Regions from separate parts of the Phyllobacterium sp. RCAM01083 genome, predicted to be linked through region 2. Evidence: predicted binding sites of a transcription regulator. Region 2 holds the regulator's gene; the other holds the start of a gene.
What was found. The regulator PhoB, encoded in region 2, activates phosphate uptake and scavenging genes when phosphate is short. The targets are predictions, from matches to a motif close to TGTCATNNANCTGTCAT.
Positions count from the first base shown of each region.

Region 1: the regulator PhoB is predicted to act here: its motif matches at 5,486-5,502, upstream of ACZ25R_RS02620 (acid phosphatase).

Region 1 covers NZ_JBVFZN010000003.1:217,852-225,787, reverse strand. The annotation lists gene ACZ25R_RS02645 (SDR family oxidoreductase) at 1-69, shown strand, start outside; gene ACZ25R_RS02640 (cation:proton antiporter domain-containing protein) at 262-2,013, shown strand; gene ACZ25R_RS02635 (response regulator) at 2,032-2,673, opposite strand; gene ACZ25R_RS02630 (sensor histidine kinase) at 2,670-4,103, opposite strand; gene ACZ25R_RS02625 (hypothetical protein) at 4,122-4,469, opposite strand; gene ACZ25R_RS02620 (acid phosphatase) at 4,733-5,434, opposite strand; gene ACZ25R_RS02615 (FUSC family protein) at 5,649-7,739, shown strand; gene ACZ25R_RS02610 (RHE_PE00001 family protein) at 7,814-7,936, shown strand, end outside.
Region 2 covers NZ_JBVFZN010000005.1:3,313,165-3,321,100, reverse strand. The annotation lists gene ACZ25R_RS23180 (YebC/PmpR family DNA-binding transcriptional regulator) at 1-455, opposite strand, end outside; gene ACZ25R_RS23175 (biotin transporter BioY) at 753-1,334, opposite strand; gene ACZ25R_RS23170 (TIGR00282 family metallophosphoesterase) at 1,401-2,225, opposite strand; gene ACZ25R_RS23165 (5-formyltetrahydrofolate cyclo-ligase) at 2,286-2,900, opposite strand; RNA gene ssrS (6S RNA) at 2,928-3,084, opposite strand; gene ACZ25R_RS23155 (AAA family ATPase) at 3,631-4,470, shown strand; gene ACZ25R_RS23150 (vWA domain-containing protein) at 4,536-5,726, shown strand; gene phoB (phosphate regulon transcriptional regulator PhoB) at 5,727-6,413, opposite strand; gene phoU (phosphate signaling complex protein PhoU) at 6,428-7,153, opposite strand; gene pstB (phosphate ABC transporter ATP-binding protein PstB) at 7,177-7,936, opposite strand, start outside.

The sequences.
Region 1 (7,936 bases), on a different contig from region 2:
CGCATTGGTCTTGAAGACCTGCTGAAACCGAAGGGCGTGCAGGGCTGTCCGCCCCGTTCGATCCGGTAGGCATCCTTTCGCCGCGGCCCGGCCAGACACCACGCGGATGTTGCCAGACGGCCCCAGCTTGCCCGAACCGCCGATCTTTGGCCTGTCCTGTGCGAAATTGGGCTATGTTCGGAGCAATCTAGCTTGTATGGGTTGGAGCCGGGCCAACCGTGCCTGGATGGAGCGGGAATTCATAAAAACCGAAGGGCGGACGTGCATCACGAAGTTTCCTTAATTGCCACTGTGGCGGTCAGTTTTGTTTTTGCGGCCGTGTGCGGCTATCTCGCGGATCGTCTGCGTCTGCCGCCGCTGGTCGGTTATCTCGTCGCCGGAATTTTGATGGGGCCCATTACCCCGGGCTTCATCGCCGACGCTGCGCTTGCATCGCAGCTTGCCGAGATGGGTGTCATCCTTCTGATGTTCGGTGTCGGCCTGCATTTCTCCGCCTCCGAATTGCTGGCTGTCCGCGGTATTGCCGTGCCCGGTGCGGTTGCACAGATCGTGCTGGCGACCGTGCTTGGTGTCGGCCTGGCCTCGCTGTGGGGATGGGGGATCGGTGCTGGACTGGTTTTGGGCCTGAGCCTTTCGGTCGCCAGCACGGTCGTGCTCCTGAAGGCGCTGGAAGAGCGCAATCTCGTCAACTCCGCCAATGGGCGCGTCGCCGTCGGCTGGCTCATCGTGGAAGATCTGGCGATGGTGCTTGCGCTGGTGCTCCTGCCGGCCCTCGCAGAAATTCTGGGTGCGCATGCTGGCGGTGTGGCCGGGCAGGCCGCTGCGGGCGGAATGCCGCTGGTGCTGACCATTGCGATCACCCTGCTCAAGGTCGGGGCTTTCGCCGTCATGGCGATCTTCCTGGGCCCGAAAGTTGTGCCGTGGCTGCTGACCCTGGTGGCGCGGACGGGATCGCAGGAGTTGTTCACCCTCTCGGTTCTTGCCATTGCCCTCGGTATCGCGTTCGGAGCGACGGAGATCTTTGGCGTGTCCTTTGCGCTTGGAGCATTCTTTGCCGGCGTCGTGATGAGTGAGTCGAATCTCAGTCACAGGGCCGCGGCGGACTCGCTGCCGCTGCAGAATGCATTCTCGGTGCTGTTTTTCATTTCCGTGGGCATGCTGTTCGACCCGTCCATCCTGCTGCGCGAACCCATGGCCGTGCTGGGTGCGCTCGCGCTGATTATTTTCGGCAAGTCGCTGATTGCCTTCTGCATCGTGCTTTTGCTGCGTTTCCCCGTGGGCATGGGCCTGACGGTGGCGGCCAGCCTGGCGCAGATCGGCGAATTCTCGTTCATTCTCGCCGGTCTCGGTGTAACGCTCGGCCTGCTGCCAAGGGAAGGCCAGGATATCATCCTGGCCGGGGCAATCCTCTCGATCACCATCAATCCGCTGGTGTTTCTGGCCGCCGAGGGGATGGAGAACAGCATCCATCGCCGGTGGCCGGTATTTTTTGCCGGCTACGGCAAAAGGCGGGAGGAAGCGCTGGCGCGTGAACTCGGCGATATCCGGGCGATCAATGAGGAGCGCAACCGGCAGCACCAGCTCAAGATGCAGCAGCTGATCGACACTTTCCCGTTGTTTGCGCAAGTGGATGAGCACGCGCAGGAGGAACTCCTGCTGCTGTTCAAACCCAAATCCGCATCGCCCGGCGAACGGATCATCCGGATCGGCGATCGCGGCGATGGAATGTATTTCATTGCGTCAGGCGTGGTGGAGGTCCAGCTCGACAGCGAACCGGTGCGGCTGGAGCCCGGAGCATTCTTCGGGGAAATGGCGCTGCTGAGCGGCGGACGGCGCACGGCGGATGTCGTCGCCATCGATTTCTGCGAGTTTCTTGTGCTTGATCGCCGTGATTTCAACGTCTTCATGTCGCGGCATCCGACCCTGCGGGCGGCGGTCAGCACCATGGCGCGGGAAAGAGCGGAAATGAACACCTTGCGGCGCAATCCGGACCGGACATCCGGCGCCGCCTGAACAGGGTTTCCGTTCGCGTTATTGCTTCATCAGGCCGGCGCGCCAGGCGAGGGCGACCGCCTGGGTGCGGTCGGTCAGGTCCAGTTTTGACATGATGCTTCCCAGATGGGCTTTCACCGTCTTTTCGGTGATGTTGAGCTGGGCGGCGATCCTTGCATTGCTGCCGCCTTCGGCCAGGCAGCGCAGAACTTCAAGCTCGCGGGCCGTGAGATCCTCGAACTGGCGCGGCTGCGGATTGCGGATGGAGTTTAGCAGGCGCTGCGCCACGAGGGGGTGCAGTGTCGGCGTCCCCTTGCTGGCCGCATGGATCGCATTCATCAAATGTTCGCCGCGCATGGATTTCAGCAGGAAGGAATGGGCCCCCGCCTCAATGGCTTTGAAAGCAAGCCGGTCGTCGTCACTGGATGTCAAAATCATGATGTGGGTTTCGGGGCTCGCCTTGCGGATGAGGCCGATCATGGCTTCCGCTGCATCGCCCATTCCCGGCATCATCAAATCCAGCAGGAGAACATCGGGGCGGTGTTCGCGCACCATCGATATGGCGGTCTCACCGTTTTCGGCCTCGGCAAGGACGGTGAAACCGGGATCGATGCGCAGCAGCCCGCGAATGCCTTCGCGTACCACGGCATGATCATCGGCAATGACTATTGTTGTGCTCATGATTGCCCCGCCACGGGTAGCTTGAACGACACATCGACGGATGTGCCGGTTGCTTCCGATTGGATTGTTATAATGCCGCCGGGCAATGTGTTTGCACGCCAGCGCATGTTCGACAATCCCATGCCAAAAGGAGCCTTGCCGATATCGAAACCCTGGCCGTCATCGGTAATGCTCCAGTGCCAGCGGGCGCCGGGATTGCAGTCGATGCGAATGGTGCGGCACTGCGCATGGCGCAGGGCGTTTGCCACGGCTTCGTGGGTGATCATGAGCAATTCCTGGGCTATTTCCGGGACGCCGTCAAAAGGGGAGCGGGCGCCTTCAGGCCAATTGATCGACCATTGCACGCCTGATCCCGCCAGCAGATCGCGGACACTGCGCAGCAATGTTTCATACAGGCCGTAATCGGCAATCGCGGGCAGGTTGAAGCCGGAAACAACGTTCTCCAGATCCTGCTGTAAATGATCGGCCAGACGCCTGGCCGATTCCACCGTCGGCAGCAGCGGCGCATGCCCCTGCGCCTCATATTCCAGTTCGGTGAGCTTCAGACCCAGCACAAAACTGCGCTGTTTGGCGGTATCGTGCAGGTCGCGCGCGATGCGGTTGCGCTCCACCGATATGGCCAGCGCCTTCTGCGTATCAAAGCTCTTGGATATTGCATCCGCCATGCTGTTGAAGCGTTGCATCAGGCGCCCGAATTCGTCTCTTGAGCCGTCCTTGATGCGGGCCCGCAGATCGCCTGCGGCCCATTGGTCCGCGGCGTTTGTCGCCCGTTTGATTCGCCGGAACAGCCGCCAGACGAACAACGCCGCAACACTCGCCCCCATCGAATTGATCAGGATGAATGTGCGGATATAGTCATAAACGGTGGCATCGAGCACTTCGTCGTAAAGCTCCCATTGCGACCAGTAATGAAGCCCGATCAATGCCTGGGTGTTGTTGGCCAGCGGCAGTGCTACCCGCTTGACCATGGCCCAGTCGTCATTGTCCCTTTGAATGAAATTCGGCTGTTCGGCATGCACCGCCGCGCTCAGCGCCTTGCCGAGCAGGGGCGTCGCATCTGGCTGGGTGGCACACACCATGCCGTTATCATCAATGATCCGGACCTGCATCCGGCCGCTGTGAAAAAACGAAAACATGATGCCGAAATCGGATACCCGCGTGACACCGGATCGAACCACATTCCAGAATATCTTGCTGGCCAGAACGGTGCAGGCTTCCTTGTCGCGCGGATCAGTGCCCGACGCCAGAGCGGTCAGTTGCTGTTGATCGAGGCCATTGAAGAAGCTGCGGATGCTGCTCTCGTAGCGGCCGGAGGAAAACTGGCTCATGAGGATACTGACGAGAAAAAGCGCGCCGAAGCCGACGATCATGAACATCAGCACCAGTTTGACGAACAGACCACGCAAACGAAGAGCATGCAAAAAACTCACGTTTTCATTCCTCGCCGGTTATTTAAGCCGACGTCTCACTGGCCGGTTCCTTGTTCCATACCACTCGGCGGAGCGAATGCCACCCTTGCTCTTGTAACGGTGCTTCGGCGTTGCGCATTGACCCTCAGGCAATCGATAGGACGGATGGGTGCGCATTGATGCCGGTTCCGTCTGATTGGCGGATTCATCCTGTCGCGCGGCTGTCCCCTTTCTCCATCCGCCTGCAAAATTCAACAGGATCATCACTTTATCGCGCAAGGCGTTCCAGAAATCAGACGAGAGAAGGGGTATCAGCACGAGGCCAAGCAGAAGCGACAGGGCAAAATATTCAACGGAAAGCAACTGTATCTGATAACGCATGATCATGCGGCCATCGTTGATGCGTGGCCAGCAACATCGGGTTCAACCTGCGGTGCGAGCCACGTCTGGTTTGGTCTGAACATAGCTGTCTCTTCCAGTTATCACGCTTTCGTGAAGCGTTGGGCCGGAAAGTAACCCTGTTCCGTCGTTCCTGCATCGGGCGAAGGTCAGGCTCGCACGTACGACCAAAGTCGTAGATGGTTAAACCCGCCATGCGCGAAGAACACGCATGGCGGGCATTGTCGGGGGAATGGCCGGCGCAGATGCTATCAGGCGCCGCCGAGACCCAAGGCAGCGCGCAGTTCAGCCTTCGCGGGCTCGTATTCGGCCTTGAAGTCGTCATGCTTCATGATTGTCGCGGCAATGACGCTGCCGGAAATGCGGCCCATTTCCACGTCGGAACGGTAGTGAATGCCGCCAACGATGCGGTTGTTGCCGTATTCCCAGGCGCGGGCCATGATTTCAGCCTTCTTTTCCGGAACCATGTTGGACAGAACGATGCCCATCAGCGTGCCAACGGTCGTGTGACCGGAGGGCCATGCACCGGAATTGGACGGCTTGACGGCCGGCTTCACGAGTTCGCTCAGCTGATGCGGACGCGGACGCTTGAAAACATCCTTTGCCGGATCAACGACAGCGCCTTCGGTTTCAACAACCCGGTCGAAAAAGGCAGCAAGCTTCGGCAGTTTGTCCTTGTTGAAATCCGGACCCAGAACGTCGGCGAAACGCCAGACATTTTCCTCGGCATCGGCCTGGGCGCGGGCAACCATTTCCGGTGTCCGCGTCACTTGCAAGGTAAGAACTTCGCCGATTTCTGCCTTGGTCTGTGCCGAATCATTGGCGGGAGGCGGGGGCAAAATGGTCAGGAGGTCGATTTCCTTACTATCGCTGAAAGGCTTGACCTCGCCGGCATAGGCGGCGGTAAGGCCAACAAAAGCAAACGCTGTCAGCAGACTGAGCAATCTACGCATAAAATGGTCCTCGTTAGGGTGATGGTCGCCATTGGATCATGCGCCCGTTGGATGTCACGTTTGTGACACAATGGGGTCATTGAAGGCTGTCTTGCACGGCAAAGGTTGGGATGAAGCCGAGGTGGCAAGAAGACGCACGGTCCTGCAGCGTCTTTCCGTTGTGCCGCCTGCCTGTGAAATATATTGAGGGCGGGGAGCTGCCAGATCGGACGCCATGTTTCAATCCATCCACACCATCATGCAACATCCCGCATGGCCCGGCCGGACGGCCTGGGTATTTGCGCTGAGAACGAATGTCGCGGCGCTTTTTGCCCTCACGGCAGCCTTTGCGTTGAACCTGCAGCAGCCGCAATGGGCAATGATGACTGTCTTTATCGTGTCGCAACCGATAGCCGGCATGGTCATCAGCAAGGGATTGTTTCGTCTGGCCGGAACACTGATCGGGGCGTTGGCGGCGATGGCCATCACCGCCGCGACAGGTGATATGCGATGGCTGTTTGTGGCGTCGATCGCCCTGTGGGTGGCATTGTGCACCTACGCGGCCTCGATGTTGCGGAACCCGGAATCCTACGGTGCGGCTCTTGCGGGCTATACCGCCGTCATTATCGCACTCCCGGCGTTTGGCCATCCGCATCTCCTGGCCGAATTTGCCTATGCGCGCTGCACCGAGATTATGCTCGGCATCGTCTGTGCCGGTGTGGCCAGCCGCTTTTTTCAACCGCAGCTTGCGCGAACGGCGCTGGTGGAAGGCCTGGAAAACTGCATCGCGGATCTGGCGCGCTATACCAGCGATGCAATTGCCGGGCGCGATGCCGGGCACCTGAAGACGGCGCACAGGAAGCTGATCGCGGACACGCAGGCCCTTGCCGCCATGCGGGCTCACGCACGGCTGGAAGCCCCCAGCCTTGTCACGCATGGCCGCCATTCCCGCCATACGGTGGGGCATCTCATGTCATGCCTGTCGATTGTGAACATCCTTGTCGCGCATCGGGTCTCGTCCGACGGGACATGGAGCACCCTGCGTGACAAGCTCGGGGTATTGCTGGACGACATGGCGCGCGACTTCAAGGTTGACGCCGTTGAGCCATGGCTTGGCAGGGTGGATATCATCGCAGCCGAAATTGCCGAGCTGAAAGGCAGGCCATGGGGCGATGACAGCATCGGCATGATGGCCCGTTTGACGCTGCTGGGTGAGTTTCTCGACGGGCTCAAGGCGACGTTGAACGGTCTTTCGGCGCTGCGCAGCCGCTCGCAATATATGGCCGGCAGCAGGAAGCCGCCGGCATTGCCGGTCTACCGGGATCACAGCACGGCCCTGGTGAATGCGGTTCGCGCTGTTGTCGCGACAGCCCTGATGACGGCCTACTGGATGGAAAGCCGGCATGCGGATGCGGCGGCGGCGGCGATTATCGTTGCAGTGGTGTGCAGCCTGTTCGCATCCATGCCCAACCCGCTGCAGACGAGCTGGGGATTTTTCAAGGGCACGTTATACGCCGTTCCGTTTGCCTTTGTTCTGGGGCAGTTGATCCTGCCGTCTTTCCCCGGTCTGTTCTGGTTTGCCGTATTCATCGTTCCCATCCTCGTACCGGCGGCGCTGCTGATGGCAGATCCGCGCCATGTCGGGCCGGCAACCGCTTTCGCCATCAATTTCATCGTCTTCCTCAAGCCGCATGAGGCGATGGTGTTTGAACCGCAGGTTTTCATGGAAACCTCACTGTCGGTTCTGGTTGGCATTCTCATCGGACTTCTCGTCTTCATTGTTGTTTTGCCGAAGCGGCCGCAGGTGACGGTGAACCGGATGATGGGCGCGTTGCGAACGGATATTGTCCGGCTCTGTCTGCGTGACCGGGTTCCGAGCCCGTCCGCATTCAACAGCCTTGCCTATGACCGCATCAACCAGTTGATGCCGATTCTGAGGACCATGCGGGAGGCGGGGGAAACCCTGCTGGACGACGCTCTGTCATCGGTCACCCTCGGGGCGGAAATCATCCGGTTGCGGCGGCTGTTGTCATGGGGGCGACTGGAGCACGATATTGCCGATCGCGTTTCGGAAAACCTCGCGCAATTGGCGAAAATGATAAGCCTGCAGACGCAGGATACCGGAGCCGTCGCAGGCTATGTCGCATCCGCCCGGTCAATGGCAGCAGACATTCCCGGGATGTCGGCGCGCCCGCTGGCCCTGCAGGCCGCAGCGTCGCTGCGGCTCATCGCCGTCATGATCGAGGACCATCCCACTCTGGTTCTCGGCGCCCGCGCCCGGTCGAGCGGGGATAAAAAGGGCGGCTTCCGCTTCGGCATTTTTTGATATCCGGATGGATGGACGCCGTTTTCCACCTTGGGCAATAGCTTCACTTTCACTATTCCCCTATCATGATTTCAATGGCTTATGATTCTACGAACTATTCCCTGAAAGATCTGCTTCGCCCGGTTGTCGCCGCAGAAGATGCACTTGCACGGCTGGATGAACGGGTGGCGCGCAAGGGCGATTTCGGTGCGCTGGGC
Region 2 (7,936 bases):
ATGATCTTGTCGGCACTGCCGGCTTCCGGCTTGTAGGTGATTTCGCCGACGCGGCTGAACATGAAGCCGACCGAACCGGTTTCGCCCAGCGCACCGCCTGATTTGGTGAATGCGGCCCGCACATTCGATGCGGTGCGGTTGCGGTTGTCCGTCAGCGCTTCGACGATGACGGCAACGCCGCCCGGGCCGTAGCCTTCATAGCGCACTTCTTCGTAATTGTCGGCGTCGCCGCCCGCGGCCTTCTTGATGGCGCGTTCGATGTTGTCCTTCGGCATCGACTGGGCGCGCGCGTTCTGCACCGCAAGACGCAGACGCGGGTTCATCGCCGGGTCCGGCAGACCCTGTTTGGCGGCCACGGTGATTTCGCGTCCGAGCTTGGAGAAAATCTTCGACCGAACGGCGTCCTGACGCCCTTTGCGGTGCATGATGTTTTTAAACTGTGAATGGCCTGCCATGGCACCCCTGCGTGCTTAGATATGGTTCTGCCGTTTCCCTCGGAAGCCTGCGAACCAAGTCTGCAGGCTGTTCAGGCGGAAACAGGCGTCTGGAATGGCGCCCTTATAGGTAAAAACCGGCGTCTCGTCCAGCACCCGCGCGATCACAATGGGGGAAGTTGCAGCCGTGTATCGCCATAGCCGGCTTTGGAAACAGCGGCGCGACGATTTTATCGTCATTGCCGGCAAAGGCCGGTGTATGGCCTTTGCCGATAGAGATCAGCGTGCACAGAAGGTGATGTGCACGCTGGCGGATGGTCAAAACAGGCGCGCTGCGATGCCCGAACGGCGGAGCATTTCGATCGCAGCCGCAGCCAGGGCCGACTTCAGCACGGCGCCGATCAGGAACGGCGCAACGCCGGAAGCCCAGGCCGCTTCGAAACCGAAGAGATGTGCCAGCCAGGAGGCGCCGAGGGCGAGGCAAAGCAGGTTGCCGAACAGCATAACCGCAGCCGATACGAACGGGTTGCGCGTCAGGCCGCGTTCCGCCAGGAAGCCGACGGCGGCGGCAACGACCGGGAAAGCCGCGAGGTAACCGGCAGTCGGTCCGGCGAAATAGAGGAACCCGCCGGCGCCGCCGGCCAGAACCGGCATGCCGATCATTGCTTCACCCAGCCAGGCAAGCACGGTCAGGCCGCCCAGACGCCAGCCGTAAAGCGCGCCGACCATCGTCACGGCAAATGTCTGCATGGTGACGGGCACGGGAAACATCGGCACTTCGATCCACGAGCTGACGGCAAGGAAGGCCGTGCCGATCAGAACGGCCAGAGCCTTGAAGGCAATGGAGCGGTCCGCCAGCCTCAGCGGGACGAAAGCGGTGGGAAATGCAGTCTGGGTCATGGAAGGTCTATCCTCAAACGGGTGTTGCAGAATCGGGCGTGATTGGTTGCGCCGGGTTGTATCGAGCTATTTCCAGAAGGCGGGAATGGTTTCTTCCAGCCGCGGGCCAATGCGCAGGGGAGAAATCCTTTCGGCAAGTCCGGTGCGGTCGGAAATATCGACGCCGACACCGCAGATCGTCGCCTTGCCGCTGGCGGCTTCAAACCGGCCCTTCGGCACCTTCGACAGAAAGCGGTTCAGCGGTTCTTCCTTGTCCATGCCGAGCGATGAATCGTAATCGCCGCACATGCCGGCATCGGACATATAGGCCGTTCCGCCATTGAGGATCTGCGCATCGGCGGTCGGCACATGGGTGTGCGTGCCGACGACGAGGCTGGCGCGGCCGTCGACGAAATGGCCAAAACACTGCTTTTCGCTGGTGGCTTCCGCATGGAAGTCGAACACCACGGCATCGGCCTGTTCGCCGAGCGGACAGGCGGCGAGAATCTCCTCGCCGATGGTGAACGGGTCATGCAGATCCGGATGCATGAACACGCGGCCCATGATGTTGGACACAAGCACGCGCGCGCCGTTCTTGGCGAGAAACACACCAGAGCCCTTGCCGGCCGTGCCAAGCGGGAAATTCGCCGGGCGCAGGAACCGCTGTTCGCGCGAGGCGAACACCAGTGCTTCCCGCTGGTCCCAGACGTGATTGCCTGTCGTGACCACATCGGCCCCGGCATTGATCGTGTCGTGAAAGATTTCCTCGGTGATGCCGAAGCCGCCCGCCGCGTTCTCGCCGTTGACGATGACGAAATCGAGCTTCAGGTCGGATATCAGTCCCGGCAATTGCTCATAGACCGCCGTCCGGCCCGAACGCCCCACCATATCCCCAAGAAACAGTAATCTCACGCGCACATCCTGAAAGAGAGCCCGGTCCTTGCCGGGGCCTGAAATGATCGATTTATCCGTCTAGCCGAAGCGGCGCAACCCGCTTTCCGTCAGGATCGCCTCCAGCGGCACATCATGCGGCTCATCGGGTACGGTTTCAACCTGCTGGCAGTCAAACGCCACGCCGATCAGGCGCGGGTTCACGCCCTTGATCTGCAGATGCGCGATGGCCCGGTCATAGTAGCCCGCCCCATAGCCGATGCGGTGCCCCCTGACATCGAAGGCCGCCAGCGGCACCAGCATGAAGGATGGATCGAGCACGGCAGCGTCGTGCGGCGGCCCCGCCGTGCCGAAGCCCGTATCGATCATCGGCGCGCCGCGCACCAGTTCGCGGAAAAGGATCGTCTGCTTGTCGATAATGGCAGGCAGGCAAAGCCGTGCACCGCGCTCGCGCAGGCCGAACAGCAGCGGGCGCAGATCCACCTCCGAGCGGATCGGCCAGAAGCCCGAAACAATGGTGCCCGCATCGACGGCAAGCGCCGCCAGACCGAAATCCGCAATGCGCATCGAGGCTTCGATGCGGAATTCCGTCGTCAGCGCATCGCGGCGGCCAAGGGCCTCCAGGCGCAGTTTCTTCTTCAGCTCTTTGATGGGGGAGTGGTGCTGCACGGGCTTGATTTCATGGGGCGCCGGCACGCAAACCGGCTCGGGATGAAACAAAAGTGGCGTCCACACAACCGATGGAGAAGTCGATCCCGGGAACCTACAAAGTAGGTGGGTGCCGTGTGAAGAAGCCCACGGGCCTCCTCAGGGACAGCTCCCTAAGGGATCATTAAGGCCCCGGGGAATATGTCTCTCCTGTCGAGAAGCGCAGAGCGCCGATCCGAATATAGGACGGATGCAGGCATTGCACCAGTGCGCGGCAAACGATTTTCCCTCCCCGCACAATCTTTGTCGCATAATCATTGTGGAGGTGTGGGACACACCCCTCTGGGCTGCCGGACAGAGGGGGTGAAAGACCTCCATCACAAAAAACCACATCAACTTATCCACGTTCTCCCAACCTCGCTTATCCTTCTCGTGTCCTTTCCGGCGGGAATGCTTCCGGAAACCTTCGAAAGTCGGGAAAGGATCGGCGCTTCGGCTTCACAGGGAGGAACCTGTGCGGCCGGGGAGGTTTCACTCAATGGATGCGCATTGGGCAAAAACCTGAAAACGCCGGGGCGGGTGGTCCCCAGGATCGCAAGCATTGCATACCACATACCCCAAGACCCGCGTTCCAGGGACCGCCCGTCTTTCCCACCTTTCAACAGCCAGACGCAATTGCGGGCGTGGCAACGGGAAAACCATATCGCCGCATTCCCGGACGGCTCTTGCCCTCCTCCGGCACGCCCCTTAATCTTTGTCGATCACGAAAGGGAATGCGATGCGGTTTGAAGGAACAGCGGCCTATGTGGCCGACAAGGATCTGATGGTGGCGGTCAATGCGGCGATTGCGCTTGAACGGCCGCTGCTGGTCAAGGGCGAACCCGGCACCGGCAAGACCGAGCTTGCCCGGCAGATCGCGGCGGCGCTCGATCTGGAACTGGTCGAATGGAACGTCAAATCCACCACCAAGGCGCAGCAGGGCCTCTACGAATATGATGCCGTCAGCCGCCTGCGCGATTCGCAGCTCGGCGATGCGAAATTCAACGACATCGCCAATTACATCAAACCCGGCAAGCTGTGGCATGCCTTCACGACCGACAGGAAAGTCGTGCTGCTGATCGACGAGATCGACAAGGCGGATATCGAGTTCCCGAACGATCTCCTGCAGGAGCTCGACCGCAACGAGTTTCACGTCTACGAAACCGGCGAAACGATCCGCGCCGTACACCGGCCGATCGTCATCATCACCTCCAACAACGAGAAGGAACTGCCGGACGCCTTTCTGCGCCGCTGCTTCTTCCACTATATCCGCTTCCCGGATGTCGATACGCTGACCCGGATCGTCGAGGTGCACTATCCCGGCATCAAGCAGAACCTCGTGCGCGCCGCCCTCACCCAGTTCTACGAGATCCGCGATGTGCCCGGCCTGAAGAAGAAGCCGTCCACATCGGAAGCGCTGGACTGGATCCGGCTGCTGGTTGCCGACGACATCGCCCCGGAAGATTTGCGCGCCGACCCGAAGAACGCCTTGCCGAAACTGCACGGCGCCCTGCTGAAGAACGAGCAGGACGTACACCTGTTCGAGCGGCTGGCCTTCATGGCAAGGAGGCAGGGATGACGCTCGCCATCCGCCCCATCGAGAGAACCGGCATCGTTCATCGTATGCAGTAAAAGGGTCCCACAATGTTCCTCCCCTTCTTCCTCGAGCTCAAGGCCGCCAAGATTCCCGTATCGCTGCGGGAATATCTGACGCTGCTTGAGGGGCTGGATGCGGGGCTGGTGACCTATGATGTCGAAGGGTTCTACTATCTCGCCCGTTCCGCCCTGGTGAAGGACGAGCGCCATCTCGACCGCTTCGATCAGGTCTTCGGCCACGTGTTCAAGGGGCTGGAACTGCTCGGCGGCGAGAGCGGCGTCGACATTGCCAATCTGCCCGAGGAATGGTTGCGCCGGCTCGCCGAAAAGCACCTCACGGAAGAAGAGAAAAAGCTGATCGAGGCGCTGGGCGGTTTCGACAAGCTGATGGAAACCCTGCGCCAGCGGCTTGAGGAGCAGAAGGGCCGGCATCAGGGCGGCTCCAAGTGGATCGGCACGGCCGGAACCTCGCCCTTCGGCGCCTATGGCTACAATCCCGAAGGCGTGCGCATCGGCCAGGACGAGGGCCGCCATCGCCGCGCGGTCAAGGTGTGGGACAAGCGTGAATTCAGGAATTTTGACGACAGCGTCGAGCTGGGCACCCGCAACATCAAGGTTGCTCTGAAACGGCTGCGCCGCTGGGTGCGCGAAGGCGCCGATGACGAGCTCGACCTGTCGGGCACCATCAGGTCAACCGCCGAACACGGCTATCTCGACGTGCAGACGCGGCCCGAACGGCGCAATCATGTCAAGCTGCTGATGTTCTTCGATGTGGGCGGCTCCATGGACGAGCATATCCGGATCGCCGAGGAACTGTTCTCCGCCGTCCGCTCGGAGTTCAAGCACATGGAGTATTTCTACTTCCACAACTGCCTCTACGAGGGTGTGTGGAAGGACAACCGCCGCCGCCATGCGGAACGCATACCGACGCTCGATCTCATCCATAAATACGGACCGGACTACAAGGTCATCTTCGTCGGGGATGCCGCCATGGCGCCCTACGAGGTTTCCCATGCGGGCGGATCGGTCGAGCACTGGAACCAGGAGGCGGGCGCGGTCTGGCTCGGCCGGGTGCTCGACCACTGGAAGAACGCCGCGTGGCTCAATCCGTCAAAGGAACAATATTGGGACTACACCACCTCGACGGCGATGATCCGCAAGATTTTCGCGCATCGCATGTATCCCATGACCCTGGCGGGCATCGAGGGGGCGACGCGCGAACTCTCGCGCCGGCACTGATTAGCCGAACGAGTACCCCGCACCACGCACGGTGCGGATAGGATCGATCGAGCGGCCGATATTGATGGCCTTGCGCAGCCGGCCGACGTGCACGTCGACGGTACGGTCGTCCACATAGATGTCGGCGCCCCAGACATTGTCCAGGAGCTGGCCGCGCGAGAACACCCGGCCGGGGGACTGCATCAGGAATTCCAGCAGGCGGAATTCGGTCGGCCCGAGCTTCAACTCGCGTTCCTTGCGGAACACGCGGTGCTGCTCGCGATCGAGCTTCAGATCGCCGAAGCTGAGCACATGCGACAGCAGGCTCGGATTGACCCGGCGCAGCATGGCCTTGATGCGGGCAAGCAGTTCCGGGGTCGAGAACGGCTTGACCATGTAGTCATCGGCGCCGGTGGCAAGGCCGCGCACCCGCTCGCTCTCTTCGCCGCGCGCCGTCAGCATGATGATCGGCAGGATTTCGGTCTCGCGCCGCGCCCGCAGACGGCGGCAGAGTTCGATGCCGGAAAGGCCCGGCAGCATCCAGTCGAGAATGAGCAGATCCGGCACTTTTTCACGCAGCGCAATTTCCGCCTCGTCACCGCGTGCGATTGTCTCGACGACATAGCCTTCGGCTTCAAGATTGTACCGGAGAAGGACGCTGAGCGCTTCCTCGTCTTCGACAACAGTGATTTTGGGAGCGATCGCCATTGCTGGAATCCTAATTAAGGCTGTCTGGCTTCATCGACGATGATGCTGTGGGTCTGGTCTTCCTTGGGCCGTTCGGCCGGAAGCTGGGCACCCGTCACGATGTAGTAGACCGTTTCAGCAATGTTCGTCGCATGGTCTCCGATGCGCTCGATATTCTTGGCGCAGAAGAGAAGGTGCGTGCAGGCGGAGATGTTGCGCGGGTCTTCCATCATGTAGGTCAGGAGTTCGCGGAACAGCGATGTGTACAGCGCATCGATTTCATCATCGCGCTCGCGCACGATGTTGACCTGCTGCACGGAGCGTGTCGCATAGGCGTCGAGCACGTCCTTGAGCTGCGTCAGGGCGAGTTCCGCGATGGTCTGCAGGCCGCGATAGACCGACAGCGTCTGACGCGTATCGGTGACGGCGACAACGCGCTTGGCGATGTTCTTGCCGAGGTCGCCGACCCGTTCGAGGTCGGAGGAAATGCGGATGGCGCCGATGATCTCACGCAGATCGATCGCCATGGGCTGGCGCTTGCCGATGATGGTGATGGCCTTTTCGTCGATCTCGCGCTGTCCGGCATCGAGGATGAGATCGTCCGAAATGACGCGCTGGGCCAGCGCGTTGTCGGAGTTCACCATGGCGGTGACGGCCTGTTCGACCATGCGTTCGGCATGGCCGCCCATTTCGGCGATCTTGTGCGTCAGGAACTTCAGTTCGTCGTCATAGGAACGGACGGTATGCTGCGACTCGGTCATATTCTTATCCCTGTTTCCCGTGATTAGCCGAAGCGTCCGGTGATGTAGTCCTGCGTGCGCTTTTCCGTCGGATTGGTGAACATCATTTCCGTATCGCCCACCTCGACGAGGTTTCCGAGATGGAACATGGCGGTGCGCTGCGAAACGCGGGCCGCCTGCTGCATCGAATGGGTGACGATGACGATGGTGTAGTTCTGGCGCAGTTCGTCGATCAGTTCCTCGACCTTTGCCGTGGCAATCGGATCGAGCGCCGAGCAGGGTTCGTCCATCAGGATGACTTCCGGGCTGACGGCAATGGCGCGGGCGATGCACAGGCGCTGCTGCTGGCCACCGGAAAGGCCGGTACCGGCTTCGTGCAGGCGGTCCTTCACTTCGTCGAACAGGCTGGCGCGGCGCAGGCTCTTCTCGACGATTTCCTCCAGCTCGTGCCGGTTCTTGGCAAGACCATGAATGCGCGGGCCATAAGCCACATTCTCAAAAATGGACTTCGGGAACGGATTGGGCTTCTGGAAAACCATGCCGACGCGGGCGCGCAGCTCGACCACGTCGATCTTCGGATTGTAGATATCCTCGTCATCGAGCGTGATCTTGCCGCCGATCTTGCAGCCTTCGATCGTGTCGTTCATGCGGTTGAGCGAGCGCAGGAAAGTCGACTTGCCGCAACCGGACGGGCCGATCAGCGCCGTCACCATCTTCTCAGGCACATCGAGGCTGACACCGAACAGGGCCTGCTTTTCACCGTAGTGAACGGTGACATCCTTGCCCTGCATTTTGATCGTATTG